DNA from 3 places in the Streptomyces sp. NPDC036813 genome. Region 3 is predicted to be linked to each of the others. Evidence: riboswitches for the same ligand, from Rfam matches in the RefSeq annotation. Region 3 holds a riboswitch; each other region holds the start of a gene.
What was found. A riboswitch is a leader RNA that binds a small molecule or an ion and turns the genes downstream of it on or off. The one in region 3 is predicted to bind cyclic di-AMP.

Region 1: another riboswitch for cyclic di-AMP. It lies ahead of ACZ67Q_RS33565 (M23 family metallopeptidase); the one in region 3 lies ahead of ACZ67Q_RS25890 (transglycosylase family protein).
Region 2: another riboswitch for cyclic di-AMP. It lies ahead of ACZ67Q_RS27355 (C40 family peptidase); the one in region 3 lies ahead of ACZ67Q_RS25890 (transglycosylase family protein).

Annotation. Positions count from the first base shown of each region.
Region 1 is NZ_JBVJPV010000020.1:121,638-125,531, forward strand. It holds gene ACZ67Q_RS33560 (M16 family metallopeptidase) at 1-1,263, shown strand, start outside; cyclic di-AMP (ydaO/yuaA leader) riboswitch at 1,499-1,652, shown strand; gene ACZ67Q_RS33565 (M23 family metallopeptidase) at 1,665-2,408, shown strand; gene ACZ67Q_RS33570 (GntR family transcriptional regulator) at 2,623-3,315, shown strand; gene ACZ67Q_RS33575 (HPr family phosphocarrier protein) at 3,497-3,778, opposite strand.
Region 2 is NZ_JBVJPV010000014.1:118,527-122,420, forward strand. It holds gene ACZ67Q_RS27340 (DUF397 domain-containing protein) at 1-20, opposite strand, end outside; gene ACZ67Q_RS27345 (helix-turn-helix domain-containing protein) at 30-887, opposite strand; gene ACZ67Q_RS27350 (ATP-binding protein) at 1,100-1,573, shown strand; gene ACZ67Q_RS27355 (C40 family peptidase) at 1,882-2,355, opposite strand; cyclic di-AMP (ydaO/yuaA leader) riboswitch at 2,359-2,492, opposite strand; gene ACZ67Q_RS27360 (hypothetical protein) at 2,869-3,174, opposite strand; gene ACZ67Q_RS27365 (ATP-dependent Clp protease proteolytic subunit) at 3,183-3,806, opposite strand.
Region 3 is NZ_JBVJPV010000013.1:89,919-93,812, forward strand. It holds gene eno (phosphopyruvate hydratase) at 1-475, opposite strand, end outside; gene ACZ67Q_RS25890 (transglycosylase family protein) at 756-1,469, opposite strand; cyclic di-AMP (ydaO/yuaA leader) riboswitch at 1,473-1,641, opposite strand; gene ACZ67Q_RS25895 (transglycosylase family protein) at 1,825-2,898, opposite strand; gene ACZ67Q_RS25900 (cytochrome P450 family protein) at 3,026-3,894, opposite strand, start outside.

The DNA.
Region 1 (3,894 bases), on a different contig from region 3:
CCCGGCCAGCAGGTCGTCGCCGTGGAGGTGCTCCTGGACGCCCCCCTGGACGCCGAACCGGCCGGCCTGGACGGCGTCGCCACGATCATGGCGCGCGCCTTCTCCGAGGGCACCGACAAGCACTCCGCCGAGGAGTTCGCCGCCGAGCTGGAGCGTGCCGGCGCCACCCTCGACGCGCACGCCGACCACCCGGGTGTCCGCCTCAGCCTGGAGGTGCCCGCCTCCCGGCTGGCCAAGGGCCTCGGCCTGATCGCCGACGCCCTCAGGGCGCCCGCCTTCGCCGACAGCGAGATCGAACGGCTGGTGCGCAACCGCCTCGACGAGATCCCGCACGAGCTGGCCAGCCCCGCCCGCCGCGCCGCCAAGGAGCTGTCCAAGGAACTCTTCCCGGCGGCCTCGCGCATGTCGCGCCCCCGCCAGGGCACCGAGGAGACGGTCGCGGCCGTCGACGCGGCCGCCGTGCGCGCCTTCTACGAGCGGCACGTGCGCCCCGCCACCGCCACCGCGGTGGTCGTCGGCGACCTGACCGGCCTCGACCTCGACGACCTCCTGGGCGACACCCTGGGCGCCTGGACCGGCTCGCGCACCGAGCCGCGCCCCGTGCCGGCGGTGACCGCCGACGACACCGGCCGCGTCGTCATCGTCGACCGCCCGGGCGCCGTCCAGACGCAGCTGCTCATCGGCCGGATCGGCCCCGACCGGCACGACCGCGTATGGCCCGCGCAGGTGCTCGGCACGTACTGCCTGGGCGGCACCCTCACCTCCCGCCTGGACCGTGTCCTGCGGGAGGAGAAGGGCTACACCTACGGCGTGCGCGCCTTCAGCCAGGTGCTGCGCTCCGCCCCCGACGGCACGGGCGCGGCGATGCTCGCCATCAGCGGCTCCGTGGACACGCCGAACACCGGCCCGGCGCTGGACGACCTCTTCAAGGTGCTGCGCACCCTGGCGGCGGGCGGCCTGACCGACGCCGAGCGCGACGTCGCCGTGCAGAACCTCGTCGGGGTGGCGCCGCTGAAGTACGAGACCGCTGCCGCCGTCGCGGGCACGCTCGCCGACCAGGTCGAGCAGCATCTGCCCGACGACTACCAGGCGACGCTGTACCGGCAGCTCGCCGCGACCGGCACGGTGGAGGCCACGGCGGCGGTCGTGAACGCCTTCCCGGTGGACCGTCTGGTGACGGTCCTCGTCGGTGACGCCGCGCAGATCAAGGAGCCCGTCGAGGCCCTCGGCATCGGCGATGTCACCGTGGTGAGCGCGGAGTAGCCGCACACGCGCGTGGGGCCCTGGTGTCTGACGGAGCACCAGGGCCCTTGCCCTGCCCGCCGGCCTGTTTGTGATCCAAGGCGCTCCATCGCCCATATGCCCGAATTGGGGCGGAGGTTGCCTGTCTGGCCTGTGGGATGGCTTACAAAACCCCTGATTCGTTTGAGGACTGAAGGTCGATCACCGTAGCTTCATCCGGGCTGTTCGTCAGGCAGTGCGCCGCACCCGCGGCACCGGACAGTCATCGCCGAGTCCCCGTACGGCGCGAGCCAGGGGAGCCGGGGACCCACACGTCCCTGGGGTGAATCGGGCGCCCGCGAGGGTGCTCGTAGGAGACCTTCCTGCTCCGAACCCGTCAGCTAACCCGGTAGGCGAGAGGGAAGGAAAGGACAAGCCACCACATGGCGTTCGTCAGCGCCACCGGGAAGCACCGTCGTCCCAGCCGGATGAAGCGCACCACCGCGCAGGCCGCGGGTATCGCCGCGCTCACCACCACCGGCGTCATCGGCACCCTCGCGGCGCCCGCCCTCGCCGCCGATACCGCCGCCGAGCACACCGGTCTGCTCCCCGTCATCAGCGTCGACGACGCGGTCGCCGCGCAGATCGACGCCCAGGCCGAGGCCCAGAAGCAGGCCGCCGAGCAGGCGGCCATCGAGCAGGCCGCCCGTGAGGCCGCCGCCGCGCGGGCCCACGAGGCCAAGGAGCGTGCCGCCCGGGAGGCCGAGCGCAAGCGCCTGAACAGCTTCACGGCCCCGATCGCGCACTCCTACGTCTCCACCGGCTACGAGGCCAGCAGCTCCCTGTGGTCCTCCGGCCACCACACCGGCATCGACTTCCACGCCGCCACCGGCACCACGGTGCACGCGGTGGGCTACGGCACCGTCGTGGAGACCGGCTGGGGCGGCGCCTACGGCAACCAGATCGTCATCCGCATGCACGACGGCACGTACACCCAGTACGGGCACCTGTCGTCGATCGGCGTCGTCGTGGGCCAGCAGGTCGTCACCGGCCAGCAGATCGGCCTGTCCGGCGACACCGGCAACACCACCGGCCCGCACCTGCACTTCGAGGCGCGCACCAGCCCCGAGTACGGCTCCGACATGGACCCGGTCGCCTACCTGCGCGCGCACGGCGTGAACGTCTGACACACCGGAACGGCACGAGCCCCAGGAAGCCCCGGCGCACCGCGTCGGGGCTTTCGGCGTTTCCCGGATCCTCGCCTCCGGAGTAACCCGGCGAGGTGACCAAAAAATATCCATGGAATCCGGCTCGCCGTCGGAAATTCCGCTCCCTTGGAATAGAGTCACGGAACACGCGTCCATCGTCGGCGTTTCACGGGGATCAAGGCGGAGGTCGGACATGCGAATTCCGGCGCACTCGGTGTGCACGGCGATCCGGGACGACATCGTCGCCGGTGTCCATGAACGCGGCAGCCGGCTCACCGAGGAACTCCTCGCCCGCCGCTACGGCGTCTCCCGGGTGCCCGTGCGGGAGGCGCTGCGCACCCTGGAGGCCGAGGGCTTCGTCGTGACGCGACGGCACGCGGGCGCGTGCGTGGCCGAACCCACCGAGCAGGAAGCGGCCGACCTGCTGGAGATGCGGATGCTGCTGGAGCCGCTCGGCGCGGCGCGCGCAGCCCAGCGGCGCACCGAGGCGCACCTGAAGGTGCTGCGCGGCCTGGTGCGGCTCGGCCAGGAGCGGGCCAGGCGCGGCACCGGCGACGAGCTGCGCTCCCTGGGCGGCTGGTTCCACGAGACGCTCGTGCAGGCCTGTGGGAGCCAGGCGCTGACCGCCACGCTCACCCAGCTGCGCCACAAGATCGCCTGGATGTACGCCGTGGAGCCGTCGGCCGACCCCGTCAGGTCCTGGGCCGAACACGGCGCGCTCGCGGACGCGGTGGCGCGCGGCGACGGGGAGCGCGCACGCGCGATCGCGGCCCTGCACACCGAGCGCTCCACCGCCGCGTATCGGCTGCGCCGCTTCGGCGGCGACCGACCCGAGGGCGTGAGGAGTTCGCAACACCCCGTAAACACATCGGGCCCACGGCATTAACACGAGCACCGTATACAAAGAGAGGGATAAGTGAGCCCATTGAAAGGGCTGCCCTTTTCACGTTTTTCGCTCGTGCCACCGTTTTCCTCGGGGCTCACGGAGGGCGGCAAAAAGAAAGCCGCGCCGACCTCGAAAGGCCGACGCGGCTTCTTTATACGTGACTCGGACGGTCAGTCGTGACTCAGACGGTCTCGGGGAGCTCCTCGAGGCCCTCGGAGACCAGCTTCGCCAGACGGTCCAGGGCGGCGTCCGCGCCCTCGGCGTCGGAGGCGAGGACGATCTCCTCGCCGCCCTGGGCGCCCAGGCCGAGGACGGCCAGCATGGAGGCCGCGTTGACCGGGGTGCCGCCGGCCTTGGCGATCGTCACCGGGACGCCTGCGGCCGTGGCGGCTCGGACGAAGATGGAGGCGGGGCGGGCATGGAGGCCCTCGGCCCAGCCGACGTTGACGCGGCGCTCAGCCATGTGTTGCTGCCCTTCAGTTTCTCAGGGTTGTCTAGACCAGTTTCCCATATGGTGAAGCATGCCCGGAGAGGTCCTGCGACCCCTTCGGACGCGATCACCGGGCCTCGGCCTCGACC
Region 2 (3,894 bases), on a different contig from region 3:
GTGCGAGGCAGTGCGGTCATGGTGCCTCCTTACGCGCCGTCACCTAGTGAGGCGATGAAATCCAACGAGTCCTCGGGGGAAAGGGCGTGGATCCGAAGGGAGTTGAAGGCCTCCGCGTAGGCCCGGAGGTCTTCTTTCCGTTCGAGGTAGAGGCTACTCGTCATGTGGTCGAGAACAACCACGTCCAGATCAGAAGTGCTCGGAAATGAGAAAATAACGAAAGGCCCGGTGATGCCGACATGCGCCCCCGCGGAGAACGGCAACACCTGCAACCGCACCTGCGGCAGCCGTGCGGCCTGAAGCAGCCGCCGCAGCTGCTCCGCCATCACCTCGGGACCGCCCACCTCCCGGCGCAGCACCGCCTCGTCCAGCACGGCGCTCAGCTTCAGCGGACGCGGCGCGTGCAGCACGTCCTGGCGGGCCAGACGCACCTCCACCAGCGCGTCCAGCCGTTCCTCGTCCACCGCGCCGACGGCCGCCCGGGTCACCGCGCGGGCGTAGGCGGGCGTCTGCAGCAGCCCCGGCACGACCGAGGTCTCCAGCGTGCGCATCGCGCTGGCCTGCGACTCCAGACTGATGAAGTCGCGGTACGTGGGCGGCAGCACCCCGCGGTAGGCGTGCCACCAGTGCTCCCTGCCGCCGACCTGGGAGCCGGCCAACACCAGCAGCAGGTCCCGCAGTTCGTCGTCCTCGACGCCGTACGCGTTCAGCAGTAACCGCACATCGGACGGTTTCGCGCCACTCGAGCCGGTCTCGATCCGGCTGACTTTCGACTGGTGCCAGCCCACCAGCCGGGCGGCCTCCCCGCTGGTGAGTCCCGCCCGGGCGCGCAGCGCGCGCAGTTCGGCGCCCAGCTTCCGGCGGCGCACCGCGGGACCGTGCTGCATGCGCCCCTCCTTACTCCGTCCGAGCCGCCCGGATACGGTCTGCCGTGGCAGAGTTCACCGCTTCGAGCGACAGATATATGCATATCTTGGTGGATCGCCTCCGTGACCGGCGTGGTGATGGCAGTCTGGCGGCGAAGCACCAGTCCGGGACCGTACTCGAACCACCGGCTCCGTGCCGGACTGCGGTCCCGTGGGAAAGGGACGACGTCGCCATGGCAGACCACCTGGAAGCATCCGTCACTCTGCCGAGCGATCCGGCCTCGGTGTCCGCGGCCCGCGGCTTCGTGGCCGGCACCCTGGCGGAATGGGGTCTGCCGTCGGACGCGGAGCTGGCGGACAGCATCCGGTTGATCGTCTCCGAACTGGCCACCAACTCCGTGCAGCACACGTTCGGGCAATCCCCGACGTTCACGGTGGACGTCACCCTGGACCGCGACGAGCTGCTGCGCATCGGTGTCACGGACAGCCACCCCCGCTTTCCCAAGCGGCTGCCCGCGGCCGTCCAGCAGGACAACGGCCGGGGCATGGTCATCATCCGCTGGCTGGCCGCCGAGTGCGGCGGCAGACTCCGCGTCCGCCCCACCCGCGAGGGCGGCAAGACGGTCGCCATCGAACTGCCCTGGGCACTCCCGCCCGAGCCGGTCCCCTCGACGCAACAGACAGAACCAAAACCGCAGCCCTGCTGAACCGTTCGGTTCCGGGACGACTCCCGCGGGCTTGTCACACCGCGCCCACCGGACCGCCCCCGGCGGCACCGCCGCCGAACGCACGCCGTGAGCCTCGGCGACGGGGGCCCCAGGGCGTGACACCCGCTCACCCGTATGCCCGAGCCGTTGGCGCCGTTGGCGCCGTTGGCCCGCGGCCACCCCGGCCTTGTCCCGGCAGCCGCCGCTGGAGCCCGCTGACGGCCCTCCTCGGCCCGACAGCGGCCGCTGAGGGCCGTGCCGTCGGGCTCGTGGCCGCGTGAGGGCCGTGTGCCGAGGAGGGGCGTCGGTCAGCTCACCCGGCCGTACCAGACGCTCTTGGTCCAGATCTTCTGCAGGCGCACCACGTCGCCCGTCTTCGGGGCGTGCCAGATCTTGTTCTTCCCGGCGTAGATGCCGACGTGGTAGACGTTCGACCCCGAGTGGAAGAACACCAGGTCACCGGCCTTACGGCTGCGGGCCGGGATGTGGTGCGTCTTGTTGTACTGCTGGGCGGCCGTGCGCGGCAGCTTCTTGCCCGCCTTCTTGAACGAGTACAGCGTGAGTCCCGAGCAGTCGAACCGGCGCGGCCCGGTGGCGCCCCACTGGTACGGCGCGCCCTTCTTGGACGCGGCGATCTGCAGCGCCTTGGTCGCCGGCGTCGCGGCGGCGGCCTCCGAGGCGAGGCCCGGGACCACGATCGAGCCGCCCACCGCGGCGATGGTCAGGGCGGAAGCCGTACCGGCCCGGGCCATGAGCGACGGGACACGATTGAGCGCAGTCATGCGCAACCCTTCGTCAGCCGCCTGTGAAGGATGACCTGTCGGATTCGGGCTGGCGAAGTAGCCCGGCCGCTGACGCGGCTTCACCCCAAGGGCTGCTCGGCCCGGTCGTGGCATGACCGTTCCGGCGACCCGTCGTGCTTGGGTCCTCCACTCCTGCCGATCCACTCCTGTCGACCGGTCATCCGGACGGCGGCAGGACTCGGCGTCCGCCCGGATCGCCCCGCCGCTGCGGCGGGGGCTTGTCGTCAGTCAGGGATCTTGGCCCACAACTGTCCGAAAATCCCAACGGAAACGGGTATTTGTGGGGTTCCTCACCACTCACCCGTTCGGGTGGACAGCCCTGTGTTCGGTGGGGTGTTCACTGATCCGGCGAGCCCCGGACCAGCGGCGGAACACTTCATTCCGGCCTCTCGTCCCGCCGGTCACGCAACTCGGACCCCCGAAAAAAAGGCGTTCGGATAGGCCGATGGGGGGTACGCCGTTCGGTCCGTTTGAACCCGCTCGGCCCTCGGCTCAACTCCCCGCCGGTGGCGGCAGGGTGACCCGCGCCGTGCGGCGCTCGCCGTCGAGCACCCGCAACGCGCGTGCCAGGGTGCCGGCGTGCAGCTCGCTCTCGCCGCGCTGGTGCATCAGCGTCAGCGCGTCGCGCAGCGCCACCGCCTTGGTCACCAGCGCCTGCGCGGCCCGCAGCCCCCGGTAGGTGTCGCCGGGACAGGCCGGGTTGATCCGGCCGAGCAGGTCCACGACCTCCAGGTAACGGTCGATCAGCTCCCCCTCCGCCCGGGTGAGGGCGGGCAGCGGCGGAAGATCCGGCAGCATCGGACGGCTCACCTCCCGCCCGGCTGCGCGCGGACGGTGATGATCTCGTCCACCAGCCCGTACGCCAGCGCCCCGGCCGCGTCGAGGACGTGGTCGCGCTCGATGTCCGCGCCGACCTGCCGCCGGCTGCGCCCGGTGTGCCGGACGAGCATCTCCTCCAGGGTCGCCCGGATGCGCGTCAACTCCGCGGCCTGAAGGGCGAGGTCACTGGCCTGCCCCTCCACCGGCTCCGGCAACGCGGGCTGACGCATCACCATCCGGGCGCCCGGCAGCGCGAACCGGCGCCCCGGCGCGCCCGCGGCCAGCAACACCGCGGCGGACGAGCCCGCCTGGCCCATGCAGTACGTCTCCACCTCGCACGCGACGTACCGCATCGCGTCGTAGATCGCCGTCATCGCCTGGAACGAGCCGCCCGGCGAGTTGATGTAGAGCTGCACGGGCCGGTCCGGGTCCCGGTGCTCCAGCTGCATGAGCTGCGCGATGACATCGCACGCCGCGGCGTCGTCGATCGGTGTCCCGAGGAACACGATCCGCCCCTCCAGCAGCCTGGAGTACGGATCCGTCGTCCGGTGGCCGAAACTCGTGCGCTCGGTGAACTCCGGCAGGACCTGGCGGGCGGACGGTCGGGACATCACGGGCCTCCTCGAAGCGATGCGCGACGCGCAAGCTGCGTCTGTAAGACGCATCTGTAAAAAATGTACAGGATGTACGTGACGTTAG
Region 3 (3,894 bases):
TGGAGTCGGCGTGCGAGCCGCCGTTCAGGATGTTCATCATCGGCACCGGCAGCAGGTGCGCGTTCGGACCGCCCAGGTAGCGGAACAGCGGCAGGTCGCTGGCCTCGGAGGCGGCGTGGGCGACGGCGAGCGAGACGCCGAGGATGGCGTTGGCGCCGAGGGAGCCCTTGTTGTCGGTGGCGTCCAGGTCGAACATGGCCTGGTCGATCAGGCGCTGCTCGGTGGCGTCGTAGCCGACCAGCTCCGGGCCGATCTGCTCGATGACGGCCAGCACGGCCTTCTCGACGCCCTTGCCCTGGTAACGGCTGGAGTCGCCGTCGCGGAGCTCGATGGCCTCGAAGGCGCCCGTCGAGGCGCCGGACGGAACGGCGGCACGCCCGGTGCTGCCGTCGTCGAGGCCGACCTCGACCTCGACCGTGGGGTTGCCTCGGGAGTCCAGGATTTCCCGGGCTACGACGACGTCGATGGACGGCACGAGCATCTCCTTCGTGGATGTGACGCTGAAAGTGCGGGGCTGGTGAGCCTTGCGACTAGAGCCTAACCGCCCCGGGGCCATCGGCCAGCCGACCGCCCGGCCCGTGGACAGACAGACCGTACCCATTGTTCACCGTCGGAACAAAGGGGGGTGGCGTTCCGGCTGAACGTCCGGAGAACGGACGGCAGAAAAAACCCCGTCCCGGTGCGTACGGGGGAACACGCACCGGGACGGGGAGCCCGTGGGGACGGGGAGCGGCCCTTGGCCGGCCCGCTGCCGCTTACTTCAGGTGCAGCTGCTGGCCCGGGTAGATGAGGTCGGCGTCCGCGACGATGTCCTTGTTCAGGTCGAACAGCTTCTTCCAGCCGCCGGCGACGTGGTGCTTCTCGGCGATGGAGCTGAGGGTGTCACCGGTGACGACCTTGTACTCGCCGTCGCCCTTCTTGACCTTCTTGCCGGTCGGGGTGGTGACGGTCTTGGTGCTCTGCTTCTTCGGCGTCTGCGCCGGGCGCTCGCTGGAGCGGGAGGCGCTCTGCTGCTCGCTGGAGCGCGTCGTGGTGGTGCCCTGGGAGGACGAGCCGCCGCTCTGGGAGGAGCTGGAGGAGCCGCCACCGTTGTTCGGGGTGTTCGACAGGCCCGTGCCGCAGACCGGCCAGGCGCCCTTGCCCTGGGAGGCGAGGACCTTCTCGGCGACGGCGATCTGCTGGGACTTGCTGGCCTGGTTGGCCTGCGGGGCGTAGGCGGTGCCGCCGTACGCGGCCCAGGTGGAGGCGGAGAACTGCAGGCCGCCGTAGTAACCGTTGCCGGTGTTGATGGACCAGTTGCCACCGGACTCGCACTGGGCGACCGCGTCCCACTCGGAGGTGGTGGCGGCGGAGGCGTTGCCGGCCGCCATCAGCGGGGCGGCGACGGCCGCGCCGGTGACACCGGCGAGCGCGATGACACGGGTGGTCTTGGAGGGACGACGGTGCTTGCCCTTGCCGGAAAACAGCATGGTGGATCCCCTCACCGACGCCTGCGAGGTGAGCTGTCGGGTTCGGGCCGGTTGAGTTGCCCGGCCACCCCTCCCCTGGGAGGCGTGGCTTCACCCCTAGCCGCTCCGGCTCAACTGCCGGGCACGGCGCTTACCTTGGGTCCCCCGCTCCTGCCTGCGGCGCGTTGAGCGACGACTGTTCCCGTGCGGCCGCTGGCAGGATTCGGCGTTGCGGCCGGCCGGGGCTCGCGATGGCGAGCGGTCATGACCGTAGACAGGCGATCGGCCGAATTTCAAAGACGATCACGGCTTCTGAGACTCATCCCACACTTTCACCAAAGCGGACATCAGTCTCAAAACGGGGCGTCAACTCCCGCTACTTTTCGCCCGTTTCGCCACCGACAAGCAGGGTCTGACCGGGGACGATGCGGCCCGGGTCGGCCCCGATCGCGTCCCGGTTCTCCGCGTACAGCGCGCGCCACCCGCCCTCGACGCCAAGGGAGTCGGCGATGGACGTCAGACTGTCCCCGTCGCGCACTGTGTAGCGCGAGGCATGCCGGCCCGAGGCGGGCGCCGCGCTCACTTCGGCGGCGTCCTCCGTGGCGCTGGCGCCGCGGTGGCGGCCGCCGCCGTCCACCGCACCGGTGTCGACGAGCCCCGAATCCCCGACGATCTGGCGCAGGTTGTCCGGATCGTCGGTGTTTGCGTCACCTGCGGACGCGCTGCCGGACGGCTGCGAGGTGCCGGGCCCGGACGTTCCGGGCGCGCCGGACTCGGCCGCGCCCCCCGTGGACGGGGTGGCGGACGACGACCCGTCAGAGGGCTGCGCGGGGGTGCCCGTGGAGGGCGTCCCGGACGGCGCACCGGAGGAGTCGGGCAAGCCGGGCGAGTCCACCGAACCGGATGATCCGGAGGTACCGGTGGATCCGGAGGTACCGGCCGAAGCGGATGAGTCGGACGGAGTGCTGGTCCCGGTCGGACCGGAGGAGCCCGAGCCGGTGGTGGAGCCGCCGGCCGCCGAGCCGCCGCCCGACGTGTCGCCCGCGACCCCCGTGTCGACGTCCGGTGCGGAGGTGTCGCCGGACAGGCCCGAGGTCAGCCCGCACAGCGTCCAGTGGCCGACACCCTGGTCGGCGAGGACCTTCTCGGCCACGGCTATCTGCTGCGAACGGCTCGCGAGGTCGGGCCGGGCCGCGTACTCCAGGCCGCCGTGCCCCTCCCAGTCCTCCTGCGACAGATGCAGGCCGCCGTAGAGCCCGATCCCGGGGTTGTCGCTCCAGCGGCCTCCGCTCTCGCACTCGGCCACCTTGTCCCACGTCGCGCCGTCGGCCGCGTGGGCGCTCGCCGCGCCGAGCAGAGGGATGGCGATGGCGGAGCCGGTCACTCCGGCCGTGACGAGGAGGGCCGGAGCCTGACGGGGGCGACGGTGTCGACCGTTCCCGGAGAGCATGCGGTGACCTTTCGCGAGACAGCACTGACCGGCGCGGCGCCTTGAGGCACCGGCGTCGCGCTGACGAGTGAACGTATCGGCAGACGATCGCCAGTCACAAGTTCATGCCGCGCAGATCACGTGAAGATCACATAGTTGAAGATGTGTCAGTTTTCTGTGCGGGCGCGGGCGTGAACGTCACGGGCAACTGCCGCAGACCCCGCATGATGAGTCCACCGCGCCAGCGCAAGTCGGCTGGTTCGGCGCCCAGTTGGAGGTCGGGCAGCCGGGTGAGCAGGGTGGCGAGGGCGGTCTGACCCTCCAGGCGGGCCAGCGGGGCGCCCAGGCAGTAGTGGATGCCGTGACCGTAGCCGAGGTGCTGGTTGTCACGGCGGGCGAGGTCCAGCAGGTCCGGCTCGGGGAAGCGCTCCGGATCGCGGTCGGCGGCGGCCAGGACGACGAGCACGGGATCGCCGGGGGCGATGTCCTGCCCGCCGACGGTCAGCGGCTCGGTGGCGAACCGCCAGGTCGCCAGCTCCACGGGGCCGTCGTAGCGCAGCAGCTCCTCCACGCCCGTCTCCAGCAGCGCGCGCTCGCCCCGGGCGAGGGAGTCCTGCAGCCGGTGCCGCTGTCCGGGGTGGGTCAGCAGGGCGTAGGTGCCGTTGCCGATGAGGTTGACGGTGGTCTCGAAACCGGCGAACAGCAGGATGAACGCCATCGCCGCCGCCTCGTTCTCCGTGAGGTGCTCGCCGTGGTCGGAGGCGCGGATCAGGCCGGAGATGAGGTCCTCGCCGGGTGCGGGTTCGGCGGGCAGGGCCTGCCGCTTGCGGTGGATCAGTTCGGCGAGGTAACCGCGCATCTTCTTCACCGACCGGGCGACCCCGCCCCTGGGCCCTCCGCCGTGCCGGATCATCATCCCGGCCCAGTCCCGGAAGTCGTCCTGGTCCTCACGGGGCACGCCGAGCAGGTCGCAGATGGCGTAGATGGGCAGCGGGAAGGCGAACTCGTGGATGAGGT